2 regions of the Trichocoleus sp. Lan genome follow, and region 2 is predicted to be linked to the other one. Evidence: riboswitches for the same ligand, from Rfam matches in the RefSeq annotation. Region 2 holds a riboswitch; the other holds the start of a gene.
What was found. Region 2 has a riboswitch for cobalamin ahead of NDA03_RS20310 (sirohydrochlorin chelatase). Riboswitches for the same ligand answer to the same signal wherever they lie in the genome.

Region 1 (7,530 bases), on a different contig from region 2:
CCAGGAAGCCCTCTCAATACTTCTGCTGCACTATTAGCGCCTTGCTTCTGGATTTCTTCTTGATTAATTGTATAGACGGGCGTAGATGTTTCTGGAAAAATTTCTCTTTTCGCCGTTACGACTAATTCAATTTCTTCATTTGTTCCTACTTGAACTTCTGGCTCAGTTGCCAACTCGCTTGATTCAAATGCTTCAGGCGTTTCATCAGACTCGCTATCAGGCTCAGATGCTATGGAATCAGTAGTATTATCTAGGTTGAAAATAAGCGCGGAATCACTTTGATTAACTTCTCCGGGCGGAATCCCAGCCTTTCCAATTATGACTACCTGAATACTATTAGAATCCAAAGGAGTAACAGATACAGCAGTGATTGCATCAGTAGGGTTGTTTTGATAGAAACGATTTCCTTCGGGTAAGCTCAACTGAGCATTGATGATGTTAGCGGTAAAGATATCGTTGTTGCTGGATGTCAAAATTCGAGAAAGTGTACCACCCGTAGTTTCTAAAATTACCTGAATGCCGTTACTTGTTGGAATTAAACGAATGCTAGTGACTTGTGTAACTTCAGCTAGAACTGGATGGCAAACTAATACTGCTACAGCATTCGCTACCAAAAAGCTATTGAACAGTAAGTGTTTATTCATATATTTTTTTCAATAAAGTTTTAGTTAATAATCGTTTTAGCTAATTGCTTTGAGTTTTAGCGATCGCATGGATGATTCAAGGTAACAAATGATTAAGAAACCAGAAAATGACTTGACGAATGAAGCTCTTTAATTTCTTGTAGTAAACTTTGATATTGTTGTCGTTTCCCTTGTTGTAGATAGAGATCGGTGGCTTTCTCAAAATCTGCTCTCACTCCCTGCTTATCTCCCAGCGTGTAGTGAATGAGACAGCGACAGTGATAGGCATCGCCATCCTGAGGATTGAGTTCAATCGCTTGGCTAAAGTCTTCTATTGCTCCCGGATAATCTTGTAGTTGGGAGCGGACAAAACCCCGATTATAGTAAGCTAAAGCGAGGCTGGGGTCGATCTCAATTGCTTGGCTAAAGTCAGCGAGCGCTCCTTGCGTATCTCCGAGGGCAGCGCGGGCAAGACCTTGATTCGTGTAAGCTTGAGCATTATCGGGATTGAGCCGAATTGCTTGGTTTAAATCAGCGATCGCTTCAGGGTAATCTCCGCTCAATACCTCGTAAACTCCGCGCTTGAAGAAGTCCTCAGCGCTCATTTGATCTGTATCGGTACTCGCCGTTAGCGTGATTTGTAATGGCTGAGCTTGAGCCATCGACGGCGAATTCAGCAGTGCCATTACAATGCTGAAGATAATGCTGAAGATGACAATCTTGCGGGAAAGGCGACTCATAACATAGACGTTGAGAACATAGATGTTGAGAAAGCACTGCGTAACACCCGTCATTTAGTAGCTAATTGCTCACAGGCTTTGTTTGTGTAGCCACAAACAAAGCCTGCCTACGCAGGCTCAATGTCAGTAGATTTTGCTCTGACTGGGATGCAACCCCATTATTTTGAGTTGAGTCGTTGTTGCCGTCAAAAGACAAGCTGTCAAACTTGAACAAGAGTGCAAGTCTGGAGTGTAAGCTTATTCAGAGATTGCACAAGGCACAAAGTTCAGATGTATGGTTCCTCTACCTAACTACCGTCCCAAACAACTTTCTCTTGGCCCTTTAGAAGCGGAGATTTTAAATATCGTCTGGGAACTCGGCTCTGCCACCGTTAAGGATGTACACGATCGCATTCTGGCTGACCCAGACCGGGAGTTAGCTTATACTTCAGTAACAACGGTGCTGCGTCGCCTGACCCAAAAAGGTTGGCTAGCTTGCGATAAACAAGAACGAAGCTTTTGCTGGCAACCTTTGGTATCGCGGGAAGAAGCGCAAGTCATTAAAGCTCACGAACAGTTACACCAGTTTTTGGCAGTGGGGAACCCGGATGTCGTCGCCGCCTTTGCAGATAGCCTAGATAGCGCTAGCGTAGAGCAAATAGAAGCGATCGCGCTTCGTCTTCAATCCGCACGCAAAGCGAGAGAGGAGGGAAAATCATGCATCTAGCGATGATTCTGACGGCGTTAGGATTGGCGTGGTGTCTGAGATGCACAGGGTTAGAGCCATCAGGAACTTGGACGCAACGCTGGCAACGATCCTTTGGGTTATTTTTGTTTCCGCCGCTGCTATTGATCGTGACAGCGATCGCAGTTATTTGCATGGGTGCAGACGGAAAGATGGGAGGACTGCAAGCCGGATGGTTCAGTTACTCCTTCGCCTGGGGATTTTTAGGCGTTGCCGGAATTTTATGTCTAAAGCTGGCACATGAAGGATGGCGTTCGGTACAACAGACACGCACTTATCCCCAAATCGAGCTTGAAGGTAAATTGGGTCGCCTTCTCAATGCCAGCGTTCTATTTAGCGCCCAAATTGGTTTCTGGCAGCCTGAATTAGTCGTCAGTCAGGGATTGTTAGAAACCCTCGATCGAGATCATCTAGAAGCAGTTCTCGCCCACGAACAAGCGCATTACTATTATCGGGATACGTTTTGGTTTTTCTGGCTTGGCTGGGTGCGCCAGATAACCGCTTGGTTGCCGAATACAGAAGCTTTGTGGCAAGAACTTTTACTATTGCGGGAACTTCGTGCGGATCGATGGGCGGCGCAACAGGTAGATCCCTTGTTGTTAGCAGAATCTCTGCTATTGGTGGTGAGTGTCTCGCCAGTACAGTCTGAAAGTTTCTGTGCGGCGTTCAGTGCCGTTGCCCCTCGAAACCGTTTAGAGGAGAGAATCGAAGCGCTTCTGGCACCATCAGAGGAGTCAGCTTCACCCAGCTTATGGCTTTGGCATTGGATACTTTTAGGGTTTCTGCCGCTAGTAACCGTGCCGTTTCACACTTAAATTTTGGCGTTGCACAATCAGGATAATTTCCTTTCAAATTTCGCGCAAAGACGCAAAGTTTTTGTTAGCGTCTTTGCACCTTTGCGCGAGATTATCATTAACCGAGGACGGAATTACTTAAGAAAACCACTCCAATCGAGCAGATAACCAAACCGGCAAATCGCTGCCAGGATAAAGGTTGAGTGGCAGATTTCCGGCTCACTGCATTGCCAAGCAGCATGGCAACCAAGGCAACGCCATATTGAATGAAAGTGAAACCCAGAAGGTAAGCAACAAGCGGCGTCATACCAGCACCGACGATTGCCTCGCCATAAGCATAGCCGTGAAATAAACCAGCAAGCGCTCCCAGCGCCAGAATAACCAGCCAGTTTGGTTTGTTTGGCGTTAGCAGCAGCGCCCCGAAGACAATCACGGAACCGGCGATCGCTATCTCAGCTGCCGGTAAATCTAGATTGAGTAAATGAATCCCAGTTCCCGCCAGTGCTGCCAATACAAACCCGGCTGGGATGAACGCGCCCCGCACTTGCCCAACCGCCAGTAATCCAATCGCCACCACAAACGCAAAATGATCCAGTCCAATCAAGGGGTGGGCTAGCCCTGAAAAGAACCCTTCAAAGAAATTAGACGGCGTCTTGCCACCCATTGGATGGTGAGCGATCGCCCGCTGGGCACATAGGAAAGTGCTAATTAAAACCAAAAATACAATTACCGTTCGGCTTTGCATCAGATTTAAGAAAGCAAAGCGTCTATCTTTAGACATATTCTGTACCTCGCAGATTTCGCAAATCAATTTCTCTCGGCGGGTATTCTGGCTGAGAGACCAAAACGACGGATCTCATTACAGCTGCGGGACAGCGACGGTTTTACACCGAACTTTCCCCGTTACCTCTGGTGGCTGCTCCCCACCAGAACCGATTGAGTAGGGCAATCATATCACTTCAGTGCTGGCATTTTAAAAAGTATGGGTAAAATGAACCTCAACTCAAACAGATGACTCCAAGAGCCGCTTTATTTGAGGAGGAATCGGAAAAATGTGCGTTAATTGTCTGCTGGGTTCGGCTTTAATGTTCTTTACACCCAGCGTTTCCGAAGTACCATCCAACCCGACGAATCAAATTGCATTACCTCAAGAAACTCAAATAGCGATCGCTACTTGAGTGCTACTAAAATTAGCTGAGGATTTCCTTTAGCTCGTGCTGGTTCCAAAGCGAACGGTAAAGTCCAGGTTGTTGCAAAAGTTCGGCATGAGTCCCAGACTGCACAATTTGACCTCGATCCATCACAAAAATGCGATCGGCAGTTGCAGCCGCAGACAATTGGTGAGAGATAAAAATAACCGTTTTGCGCTGGATGCCTTCCGAAAGATTATTCAAAATGGCTGTGGCAGTTTGATTATCAACGCTGGAGAGAGCATCATCCAAAATCAGAATCGGGGAATCCATCAGCAAAGCACGGGCGAGAGCAGTTCGCTGTCGCTGTCCCCCTGAGAGGGTGATGCCGCGCTCTCCGACAATGGTTTCGTATTGCTGGGGAAAATTGAGAATTTCCGGGTGAATTTGCGCTTGCTTGGCAGCATTAATAATCTCTGTCTGTTCGCTCAGAGGATTGCCGTAGCGAATATTGTTTTTGATGGTGGTACTAAACAGAAAGCTGTCTTGCGGGACATAAGCGATCGCTCCGCGCAAATCGGGCAATTTGATCTGCGTAATATCATTGCCATCTACGAACAAACTATCGCTTGGAATATCCACTAATCGCGGCAAGGCATTGGCAAGTGTCGATTTTCCTGAGCCAATTGGTCCCACAATCGCCACGGTTTCCCCTGGTTCAATCGTAAAGCTAACATTCTTCAGCGCGGGCGTTTCGGCTCCCGGAAACGTATAACTGAGTTGACGCGCTGTTAATTTACCGCTTACTTTTTCAACGGGTAATGCGAGTGCATTCGGAGAATCTTTAATTTTGGCTTCTGCCATCAGAATCGACTCAATGCGGTCGATACTCACCTCACCTCGTTGGTAAGCAGTAATCGTAAAACCTAGTAAGGCGGTCGGGAAAACTAATCGTTCAGTATAGAGAATCAACGCCAGAAAATCGCCAATTGTGATCGCACCCGCCACAATTGATCGTGCTCCAACCCATAGCAATATCAGTAAGCTGATAAAAGCCATGCCTTGAATGATTGGAAACAAGACATTTCTGGTCTTTGCTAATTGGATATTGGCTTGCAACAGGCGATTATTTAACCGGGAGAAGGCACGGCGTTCGTTCTCCTCCTGAGCGTAGATTTTAATCAGACCAATCCCGCTCATATCCTCTTGAATCAACTCGCTGATGCTAGAGAGTTCCTCTTGCAACACCAGCTGTTCGTTCCGTAGGCGATCGCTAAATAGCTGCACAGCGATCAGCATAAACGGATAGACTGCGATCGCTAGCAGACTCAGCTTCAAATTAATCGATAGCATCACCGGCAATGTCAGTCCGTAGGCAAAAACTGTATTCGCCAAACTCAATACGGCAAATCCCAGCAGACGCCGGATATTATCCACATCGCTAGTCGCCCGGTTAATCAAATCTCCAGCAGTGTTGCTCGCAAAATAAGACGGTTCCAGGGTGAGTAGATGCTGAAAAATCTTTTGTTTCAGGTCAAATTCTACTTGTCGCCCGACTCCAAACAGCAAGATGCGCGAAGCCATCCGCACTACCCACATTGCCGAAGCCAGAATCAGGATTAGCGCTACATACTTCCAGATTTGAGCGAAGTCGAACGCTTGGCGGAGTTCGTCAACGCTATCTCGAATCAGCAAAGGGATATAAACGCCCACTGCATTCACAACAAACAGCGCGATAACGCCTAAGGTAGCCTGTCGCCAGTGGGGACGCAGATAAGCACCCAATTTTTGCAGCCGAGAGTGAGCCATTCTGTGAGGACTGAGGATTAAAAACTGAGAAAAGGCAACAGACAAAAAACTTTCTTGCAACCTGCAAGAAGCTTTCGCCTAACATCCAATCCCAAACCATCGTAGACGAATTGGCGCTTGTGCTGCTTCTATAAAACGAGGGGTGTCAACCAGCCGCGTAAGAAGTAGTAGATGAAAGTGAGATATTCTTCTACCACTCGCGTTGTCGTGACTAGCGCTTCCACGGTGGGAACAAAATCCGTGACGGTGATGCGTCGGGCAGGCGTTGCCCCACTTTGAAAGGTAAAGAAATCTGTAGCTCTGGGAATGACCGTGACGCCCAAATTGGCAAACGTAAGGTTGGCACGGCGAATATTTAAGCCGGAGGCAACGAGAATAATCCGGCGCGATCGAATACCGCGCTGCCTCAAGATTTCCTCAACCCTGACGGCACTGGTGCGGAGATCAACCCCACGCGGTTCAATCACAATTCGGTTGCGGGGTACACCCATCCTGACCAGCAGCGCCGCGACATCGTTAGCCTCGTTAACACTATCTTGATTTCCTGTCAGCTCCGCTCTAGGTCCTGCACTGACAATCACTAAGGGGTCATTACCGCTCCGTAGCTGTTCTTGATACAGCTGAGCAGAGTATAGAATACGATCGCCCGTATCAGTTAATTGAATCTGCGTCCGGTAGGGAAGATTGGGTTGTGTCGTCCCTCGCCCCAGCACCACAATCGCCCCCACAATTTGAGATCCGGTCGGCGTAATATCAGCCGGACATTGAGTTTGACAAATCAGTTGCCGTCGTTGCTCCAGTTGAATCGCCTCCACTTCCGCTTGCTGAGCCAGCCAGTAGGCAACGATTGGCAAACTAGACAACAGCAAAACGAAGAAGGCTATCCTAAGTTGGTTCCAGGCTACGCCTGTTAGCGCATTCTTTTTCACTCCACCAATGGCGAACAACAAAAGCATAATCGACAACCCCAACGGTTTGAGCGGAAACGAAAGAATGTTCCAGGCACTCGATACCAACCTTTCATTGGGGTTGTAAAACGCCATCACCATGATGACAAACAACAGCAGCCCGCCCAACCAAGCGAGATATTGTTTGGGAATCCATCGCACTAACAAAAAATAGACTAAGGTGCCAATCAGCAGCCACAGCAGAACCCGCGTTAGTAGTAAAAACATAGTAGGTAATTGGTAATGGGTAATTGGTAATGGGTAATTGGTAACGACTATTCACCAGCGATTACCGACTGCCTCTTATTGACGTTTCAATTTTGCCCGAATCGCCTCGGTTACGGTTTGAATTACCTTAACACGGGCATAGTATTTATCATTCGCAGCAACAATTGTCCAGGGAGCGTTAGGAGTGTTCGTCCGCTGAATTGCTTGATTGACTGCCACTTCATAGAAAGCCCAATTGTCCCGATTTCGCCAATCTTCGGCGGTGAGTTTGTATTCTTTAAAGGGGTCATTCTGACGCGATATGAATCGCTGATACTGTTCTTCAGGACTAATATGCAGCCAGAACTTGACCAAAACGTAGCCTGCATTCGTCAGTTGGCTCTCAAACTCATTGATTTCCTGGTAGGCTCTGCGCCATTCCAGTTCTGTGGCAAAACCTTCAACACGCTCTACTAACACTCGCCCGTACCAGCTGCGGTCATCAATGCCAATTGTCCCTGCTGTTGGCAACCACCGCCAGAACCGCCAGAGGTAG
Region 2 (7,530 bases):
AATTACAAATTCTTTAGACATCAGTTTTTAGATAATGAAGTAGTTGGGTGTCAGTAGTCATTAGTTCTAAGTTCTTTGCGAGTGACACCAATGACTAATAACAACTGACTAATGACTACTTATCAAATATTCAAGGCGCTTGCCAAATCTTTTGATGATATTGCTCTACATTTCTGTATGGATCTTCAGCAGGGTGAGCATGATCGTGACCATGCCCATGCCCATGCCCATGCCCATGTCCATGATGGGAATGATCGTGGGCGGGAGTGTGCCCGTTACTGTTGCTATTGGCTGCTATCCTGAATTTGCACATTTCGCAATTCATTTGCACTTGCCCCAACTGCGTCTCAATTTCTCGTTCTCTTAATACAGACAACAACTGAGGGTGAATGCCCATTTCTGGTAGGCAAGTCATGGAAATATCCGGGTATTGCTCCTGTTGTTGCGCCGTGATGTCGAAAATCTTTTTAACTAAGACTCCGGTAAATAGGAAGTACGGCAGGACGATAATGCGTTTTGGGTCGTAGAGTCTAGCACGGCGGAACCCTTCTTCCAGACGGGGATGGGTAATGCCGATAAAGCAAGTTTCAACGGTGGCGTAGCCGCTACCTTCCCACAGAATCCGGGCAAGCTTATAAACATCGCTGTTCGCATCAGGATCGCTGGAACCCCGACCGACAAAGAGCAGAACCGTTTCTGAGCGATTGTACTGGGGTTGGTCTAATTCCAAAAGACGCGATCGCCACAAATCCAAAATCCCTGGCGTAATCCCAAAATGACGCCCATAGTAAAACTTCACCTGGGGATGTCTAACCCTTGCCCGGTCTAACTCATTCGTAACATCAAACTTATTGTGTCGAGCTGCAAATAGCAAAATCGGCAATACAGAGAGTTCCGTGTAACCCTCTTCTACACAGCGATCCACCCCCTCCTGTATCGTGGGGGTAGTGAGTTCTAGAAAACAAGGTAAAACAGGACGCGACGGGTCTAACGCTTGATACGCATCGGCAAAATCTAGAAGACTCTGCCGTCCATCCTCATCTTTGGTGCCATGACCAACCATCAACAACGGACGACGCAAAGGTAGCGGCGGCAATTGAATCGACTGGGGAGTAGGGGATTGCAGTCCCATCAGATCGGTTGAATTTATACTAGGCATCAATTTGATTGCTCCTTTCCCGTGCAAGGCAGGAAGTTAGACTGTATGAAGGTACTAAGTAGGCATTCTGGCTTCCGAGAGTCACCTCGTTTACAGCTGCCGCACAGCCCCGGATTTGCACCGGCGTTTCCCCACGTTGTTACCCTTTACGTGTGCCTTGATATCTTAGCCGATCCGGTCGCAGCTCAAAATCCAGGGGGAGGGGGTATTCCCAAGACTCTCCAGATGCCAGTTTTTGATGCCCCATCAAAACTGAAGGAAAATTTTTCCAACTTTATCGAGTATCATTCGCAAGTTTGGCGATCGATCGAGCAACTCTAGAATTGATTGACCGTTTGTGGCTTTTTTACAAAAGCGGGATGCTCCCGTTTTTTGTAGCTTATAGAACCTTATCAATCCAAACCATTGCTGACTGTATAAAGATAAAGATAACCCCATACCTAGAAGTCTGATAAAAAATACAAATTATCCATTACAAAATACCGCCCTGAGTGCGACGATGCACAGCCAGTGCTAACCCGGCAAAAACTAAGGAAGTCATGCTTGAAGGCTCGGGTGTAGATACGGGTGCAACGTTTAATTTTACTCGACGCCCTGTTTGCATCGAGAGTGAAATATTTGCCGAGGTTGATGAAGAATACACTTGCCATCTGTTCAACTCTCTAGGCGGCGCAGTGAATTTCACTAACATTTCCCAATTGCTGTCAAGCGAACCAATGGCTAAACCATCAGTGCAACAAGCTCCCCAACCCTGATTTGAAGTAAAGAGGCTGCCAGTGGAATTTGCAGTTGCCTCACCTAAATCGTCAACAATTTTTAATTCCGCCGTATCTCCCAACAAGTTAAAGCTCATTTTAGCTGCTCCACCTGTTAGATTACCCGGCTTAGAATGAACGATGAACAGTGACAGCCCATCAATAGCATCTACAAAAAAAAGGTGAGATTGCTTAGCCGTTAAACTCAGGGCTGGGTTACTAAAGGATGAATTATAACCTTTGCTATACTGGTAGTAATTGGCTGCTGTTTTATTTGTACTGAAAGCTTCAACAAAACCCAAGATATTACTATCAAAGTCACCCAAGCCGGGTTTAGATTCTTGCGACACCTTAAGTATCGTGGCGGCTGCGGAGCGCTGGGCAAAGAATGGAACAAACAGCGCGATCGCTACCAACATCAAAAGCTTTTTCATAACTTGTTATTTTGTAGATGCTTTGCTCACTAAAACCAGAATACGTTTATTTAAATAAAGTTATAATAAAGTCAAATTAATAAAATTGTGAATTTAATAATTTTTACATCTTTATTTCAGGGAAAATACGAATTGACTTTAAAAGAAATATCGGTTCTTCGGAAACGCTTCCTCCTAGACGGAACCACCCCATTTAATTTTTCTTTATTTTCCACAGCGAACCCTCTTCTCTTACCTTCGCAAGGACAGAAGAGGGTTTGCCAATTGATATGCTTGATTAACGTTACAGAATTTTCTTTTAATAAATGAAACTACCCTGATCTAGGGAAGCTTAAAAAGGAAGGAACCGAGCCACTCAAAGTCCTCGTTTTCAAGGGTTATCATCAGTGGGTAAGCGTGTCAACAATATTTTTTTACCCCTCTGTTAAGCTGTCTTTACCCGATTAACCTAGCCGCATGAATGATTGAATAATTGTAGAGCTTCTTCTTTTAGAAGCCCTTTGGTCACTTTTATTTTCTTAGACCCTTTCCTAATAATTTCTTCGCTAGATAAGTCAAGCTGGGGAACACCAGCCTCAATTAAGTCTTGAATGGAAGCTCCAAATATCATTTCAGATATCCCTGCCCATATACAAGCTGTTGTACACATTGGGCACGGTTCGCAAGTTGTGTACAAGGTATAACCTTCTAAAGAAGGATTTTTTATTTCTTTTGTTAAACACCGAATTGCGTTAATTTCTGCATGGGCAGTTGGGTCATTATCCGTTTCGACAGTATTGTGCGCTTTAATAATTACTTGATTGTCTTTAACAATTACTGCACCGTAAGGAGCATCTCCTAGCTTTGCTTCTTCCAGGGCTATCTTCATGAATTTCTCTGTTTTCATCTAACTTATGCGACCAAAAAATAATTTTCGGGATGAGACTTATTTTATCCTATTTTAATGTAAGCCTATAAATTCTCATACTTAAATCAACTAAATAAAATGCTAAAAAATAATTGCTTAATTTTTGATCATTATCAATCTATATCAACCACAGTAAAGTATTCTATCCTCAGAATATGTTCGGTTTCCTTCAGCAAAGCCTGCAACAACTAAGCGCGGCGTTGTTGCGGGTCAGTACGAGTAATTCGCGATACCAAAATTTTATCGAGCAGTTTCGTGACCCTAGTATAAGCTTGAACGGCTAGAGCTAGCATCACGCTCCTACAACTCTTTAATTAATCGGGAATTATTTTGATTTCCTTCCCCGTGATGTTACCCTAAGCGACAAGATGAACGTCTTCGTTCGATAGAGTGATGCCTATCACCCTGTTATTTATTAATGTCTTGCTTCTGGAAACTCTACTATGCGCTTGACTTCGCTCGATGTGTTTCGAGGTATTGCCATTGCGGGAATGATTTTAGTTAATCAGGCGGGAGTTGCCGACCAAGTTTATCCTTTCCTGGAACACGCAGAATGGCACGGCTGCACCTTGGCAGACTTGGTATTTCCCTTCTTTCTATTTATTGTCGGCGGGGCAATGACCTTTTCCCTTTCCAAATACGCGGAAGGGAACCGCCCTACTGCCGATGTTTATAGACAAATTTTACGCCGAGCGGCGATTCTTTTTATTCTTGGTTTGCTGCTGAACGGCTTCTGGAATTATGACTTCAGCTCCATCCGCATCATGGGCGTCTTGCAGCGGATTAGCCTTGCCTACCTGGTGGCTGCTCTGATAGTTCTTAACGTGCCACGCAAAGGACAGTGGGTACTCGCAGCACTGCTACTCATTGGGTACTGGATGGCGATGTCTTTGATCCCGGTTCCCGATTATGGAGCTGGTGTCTTAACGAGGGAAGGGAATTTTGGCGCTTATATTGACCGCCTGATTATTGGCACAGCGCATCTGTATAAGGGAGATAATTTCAACTCAATGGGAGATCCTGAAGGTCTTTTCAGCACTCTTCCAGCAGTTGTCACCGTCCTCACCGGCTACTTTACGGTTGACTGGATACGCACCCAACCAGTACAGTCACGCACCAGTATCGGCTTGGTCTTGTTTGGCATTGCTTGCCTAGTCGCTGGATGGGCGTGGGGGTTAACGTTTCCCATCAACAAGAAACTGTGGACGAGTTCTTTTGTGCTTTTCACAACTGGTTGGGCGTTGCTGTTGCTGGCAGCTTGTTATGAATTGATGGAAGTGCGGAAGTTCCGTCGATGGGGAAAGCCGTTTGAAGTTATGGGGTTAAACGCTATCTTCGCGTTCGTCGCCTCAGTTGTGCTGATTAAAATCCTGGCTAAAACCCACGTTGGAACCGGCGAAACCGCCCCAACTACTTACAACTGGATCTATGAGAATGTCTTTCTGTCTTGGGCAGGAGCGATAAACGCCTCTTTATTGTTTGCCATCGTGACATTGCTGTTCTGGTGGGCGATTCTGTACGCAATGTATCGCCAAAAGTGGTTTTTGAAAATCTGAGACAGCACTTCCTCATGACTCCAGAAATGACCGGGATCACTTAGTTTTTAAGGTGTTGTCACAATTTTTTCTAGCTTGCATCACTGGGGATGGTTCGGAAAAAGCTGAGAGTAGAGATATCAAATTCTTGATCTGACCATGACAGCTGAGTTTTTTCCGACCCAAGTGACTATCGAGGATCTAGTTGCTCAGATATTCGTCTCCCGCCGGATTACTCCTGTGAACCAGTACCAGCTGCAAACTGTCCTGCTCACTAAAGATTGGCTGGATGAAGAAGAACAAACCATGCTCAATCGGCTATTTTATGGTGTCCGTCATGGTTTGCTGAAACTAGGGGAATGAGTGAATCCTACTCAATAGGGTGGTAATAACCTACGGAATCCATGCAAGATCACCACAAGCATGAAAAACAGATTCCTCAGGAAAAGATTAGGTACGGGCAGAAACAATGCTCGTTGTTTTACACCCTGCTCAGACACCTCAGTTAATCTCCTTCCCAATACTTCCATCCAATTAATATTTCTCGGCATTTCCCAAAGACCATCAAGCCACAGGGAGGGAATGCCGACTTTGCCGACAGATGCCCCGATAATTCCGCCTAAAATTGCCGCTGTGGTATCTGTATCCCCGCCGCAACGAATGATTTCTAGGATGGCGGTTCGATAATCTTGCTGATGTCTCAACCAGACATAAATCACCACTGGCACTGTGTGATAAATATAGCCAGTGACGCCTGTGCCCAACCCCATGTGAGCGGTAAAGAATTCTGTACTTTCTTGGGCATCTGCACTGTCGCAAGCTTTTTTAATTAGCTGCAAGAATTCACCAGCTTCTGCTCCTAGGATCTTTTCTAGAGTGCGATAGTAATTTTGGGGAGAAACAGAGGATTGGTGGCTTGAAAGATAGGATGCGATCGCTACCGCCAAAGCCCCATATTCTGCTTTAGGATCGGTATGGGTGATGTGGGTGGATATTCTGACGAACTCGCGTAATTTTTGGATGTCGTCCCCATAACAGACACCAATAATGGCGCTTCTCATCGCGGGGCCATTTCCAGCAGAGAAAACACCAGCGCGATTGGGGGAAAATCCCAGCCATAGCCTCAAAATCGCTTTTAAGGTAGCATATCCGATACCTGCTGGCAGACCCAGTAACCAGAAGCGCAATTTCCAAGCCAGTTGTTTCGCAAATATCTGGACATCCCCACCCGCAACGATTAAAGCTTGGGCAACCATGCAGGTGTGTTCCGTATCATCGGAGACCATGCCTTTACCAAAGAAGAAATGGTGCCTGTTTATTTGAGGATAAAGGCGATGTTGTCGTTGTTTAGATAAGCCTTCGTAAGGGAGTCCGATGGCGTCACCTACAGCAGTTCCAAGTATACAGCCAATGATTGCATCTGCTTTTTGAAGGGGCATGGGATTAACGAACCGCCAAGGACGCAGAGGACGCAGAGAGAGTTAGGAAGAGAGAACGATGCGGCGGATGCCGTCTTTGAGGAGGGAGACGTTAAAGTTGATGAGCAGGGCAAGGGGATAGTTGGTCATTTTAAGGTAGGAGAGGACTTGGGCTTGGTGAATAGGATCTAGGTTTTGAACAGCTTTCAATTCAACAATTAGGACATCACCAACCAGAAAATCTAATCTGCCTTCACCCACTTGATGACCTTTATAGGTCACAGCTAGCGTTTTCTGAGGTTTAGAAAATATTCCCCGCAACCGAAACTCTACCTCTAACGCCTCCTGATACACAGACTCCAAAAATCCCGGCCCCAGCACTCGATGCACCTCCATCGCCGCACCTATCACAGCATACGCAAGTTTATCCACCTCCTCACTTGGCTCTCTTCTCTTGGCGTCCTTGGCGTCTTGGCGGTTCGTTCTCATATACCCTTCCCTACCGTATGGCAAAATTTATGTAAAGCCGTCTTCATTTATTCTTCCCAGCATGACCGCAACAATCCCCGCCCTCGCCAGCCAATACGACCCCACTACGACAGAAACCAAGTGGCAGAAGTTCTGGGAAGAAAACCAAGTCTTCAAAGCCGACCCGAATCATCCAGGCGAACCTTACTGCATCGTGATTCCGCCACCCAACGTCACGGGTAGCTTGCACATGGGACACGCCTTTGAGAGTTCCCTAATTGACACCCTCGTGCGCTACCACCGGATGAAAGGACGCAACACTCTGTGGGTACCGGGAACCGACCACGCCAGTATCGCAGTGAACGCCGTACTGGAAAAACAACTGAAGGCAGAAGGAAAAACTCGCCATGAGGTGGGACGCGAGAAGTTTTTAGAACGGGCTTGGCAGTGGAAATCGGAATCAGAGGGAACCATTGTTAATCAGCTGCGGCGTTTGGGCGTCTCGGTGGATTGGACGCGGGAACGCTTCACGATGGATGAAGGCTTATCCAAAGCAGTGTTGGAAGCTTTTATCCAAATGTATGAGGAAGGACTGATTTATCGCGGCAATTATCTGGTGAACTGGTGTCCCGCGAGTCAATCTGCCGTATCTGACTTGGAGGTGGATAATCAAGAAGTCAACGGGCATTTGTGGCACTTCCGCTATCCCCTCACCGATGGCAGCGGCTATGTGGAAGTAGCCACAACTCGCCCCGAAACGATGCTGGGCGATACAGCAGTGGCGGTGAATCCCAACGATGACCGCTACAAGCATTTGATTGGGAAGACGCTGACGCTGCCCATTATGGGGCGAG

Region 1: it holds a riboswitch for cobalamin, as region 2 does, so the genes downstream of both, NDA03_RS24645 (HupE/UreJ family protein) here and NDA03_RS20310 (sirohydrochlorin chelatase) in region 2, are expected to answer to the same signal.

The regions. Positions count from the first base shown of each region.
Region 1 covers NZ_JAMPKA010000038.1:40,380-47,909, reverse strand. Annotated here, with positions in the region: gene NDA03_RS24665 (TonB-dependent receptor) at 1-644, opposite strand, end outside; gene NDA03_RS24660 (tetratricopeptide repeat protein) at 737-1,417, opposite strand; gene NDA03_RS24655 (BlaI/MecI/CopY family transcriptional regulator) at 1,638-2,069, shown strand; gene NDA03_RS24650 (M56 family metallopeptidase) at 2,060-2,902, shown strand; gene NDA03_RS24645 (HupE/UreJ family protein) at 3,000-3,662, opposite strand; cobalamin riboswitch at 3,683-3,833, opposite strand; gene NDA03_RS24640 (hypothetical protein) at 3,934-4,059, shown strand; gene NDA03_RS24635 (ABC transporter ATP-binding protein) at 4,072-5,820, opposite strand; gene NDA03_RS24630 (YdcF family protein) at 5,949-6,995, opposite strand; gene pap (polyphosphate:AMP phosphotransferase) at 7,071-7,530, opposite strand, start outside.
Region 2 covers NZ_JAMPKA010000024.1:30,802-38,331, reverse strand. Annotated here, with positions in the region: gene sipA (regulatory protein SipA) at 1-21, opposite strand, end outside; gene NDA03_RS20310 (sirohydrochlorin chelatase) at 131-1,159, opposite strand; cobalamin riboswitch at 1,199-1,334, opposite strand; gene NDA03_RS20305 (hypothetical protein) at 1,632-2,348, opposite strand; gene NDA03_RS20300 (nucleoside deaminase) at 2,797-3,234, opposite strand; gene NDA03_RS20295 (acyltransferase family protein) at 3,699-4,811, shown strand; gene NDA03_RS20290 (hypothetical protein) at 4,950-5,153, shown strand; gene NDA03_RS20285 (ADP-ribosylglycohydrolase family protein) at 5,165-6,229, opposite strand; gene NDA03_RS20280 (GxxExxY protein) at 6,272-6,697, opposite strand; gene NDA03_RS20275 (valine--tRNA ligase) at 6,759-7,530, shown strand, end outside.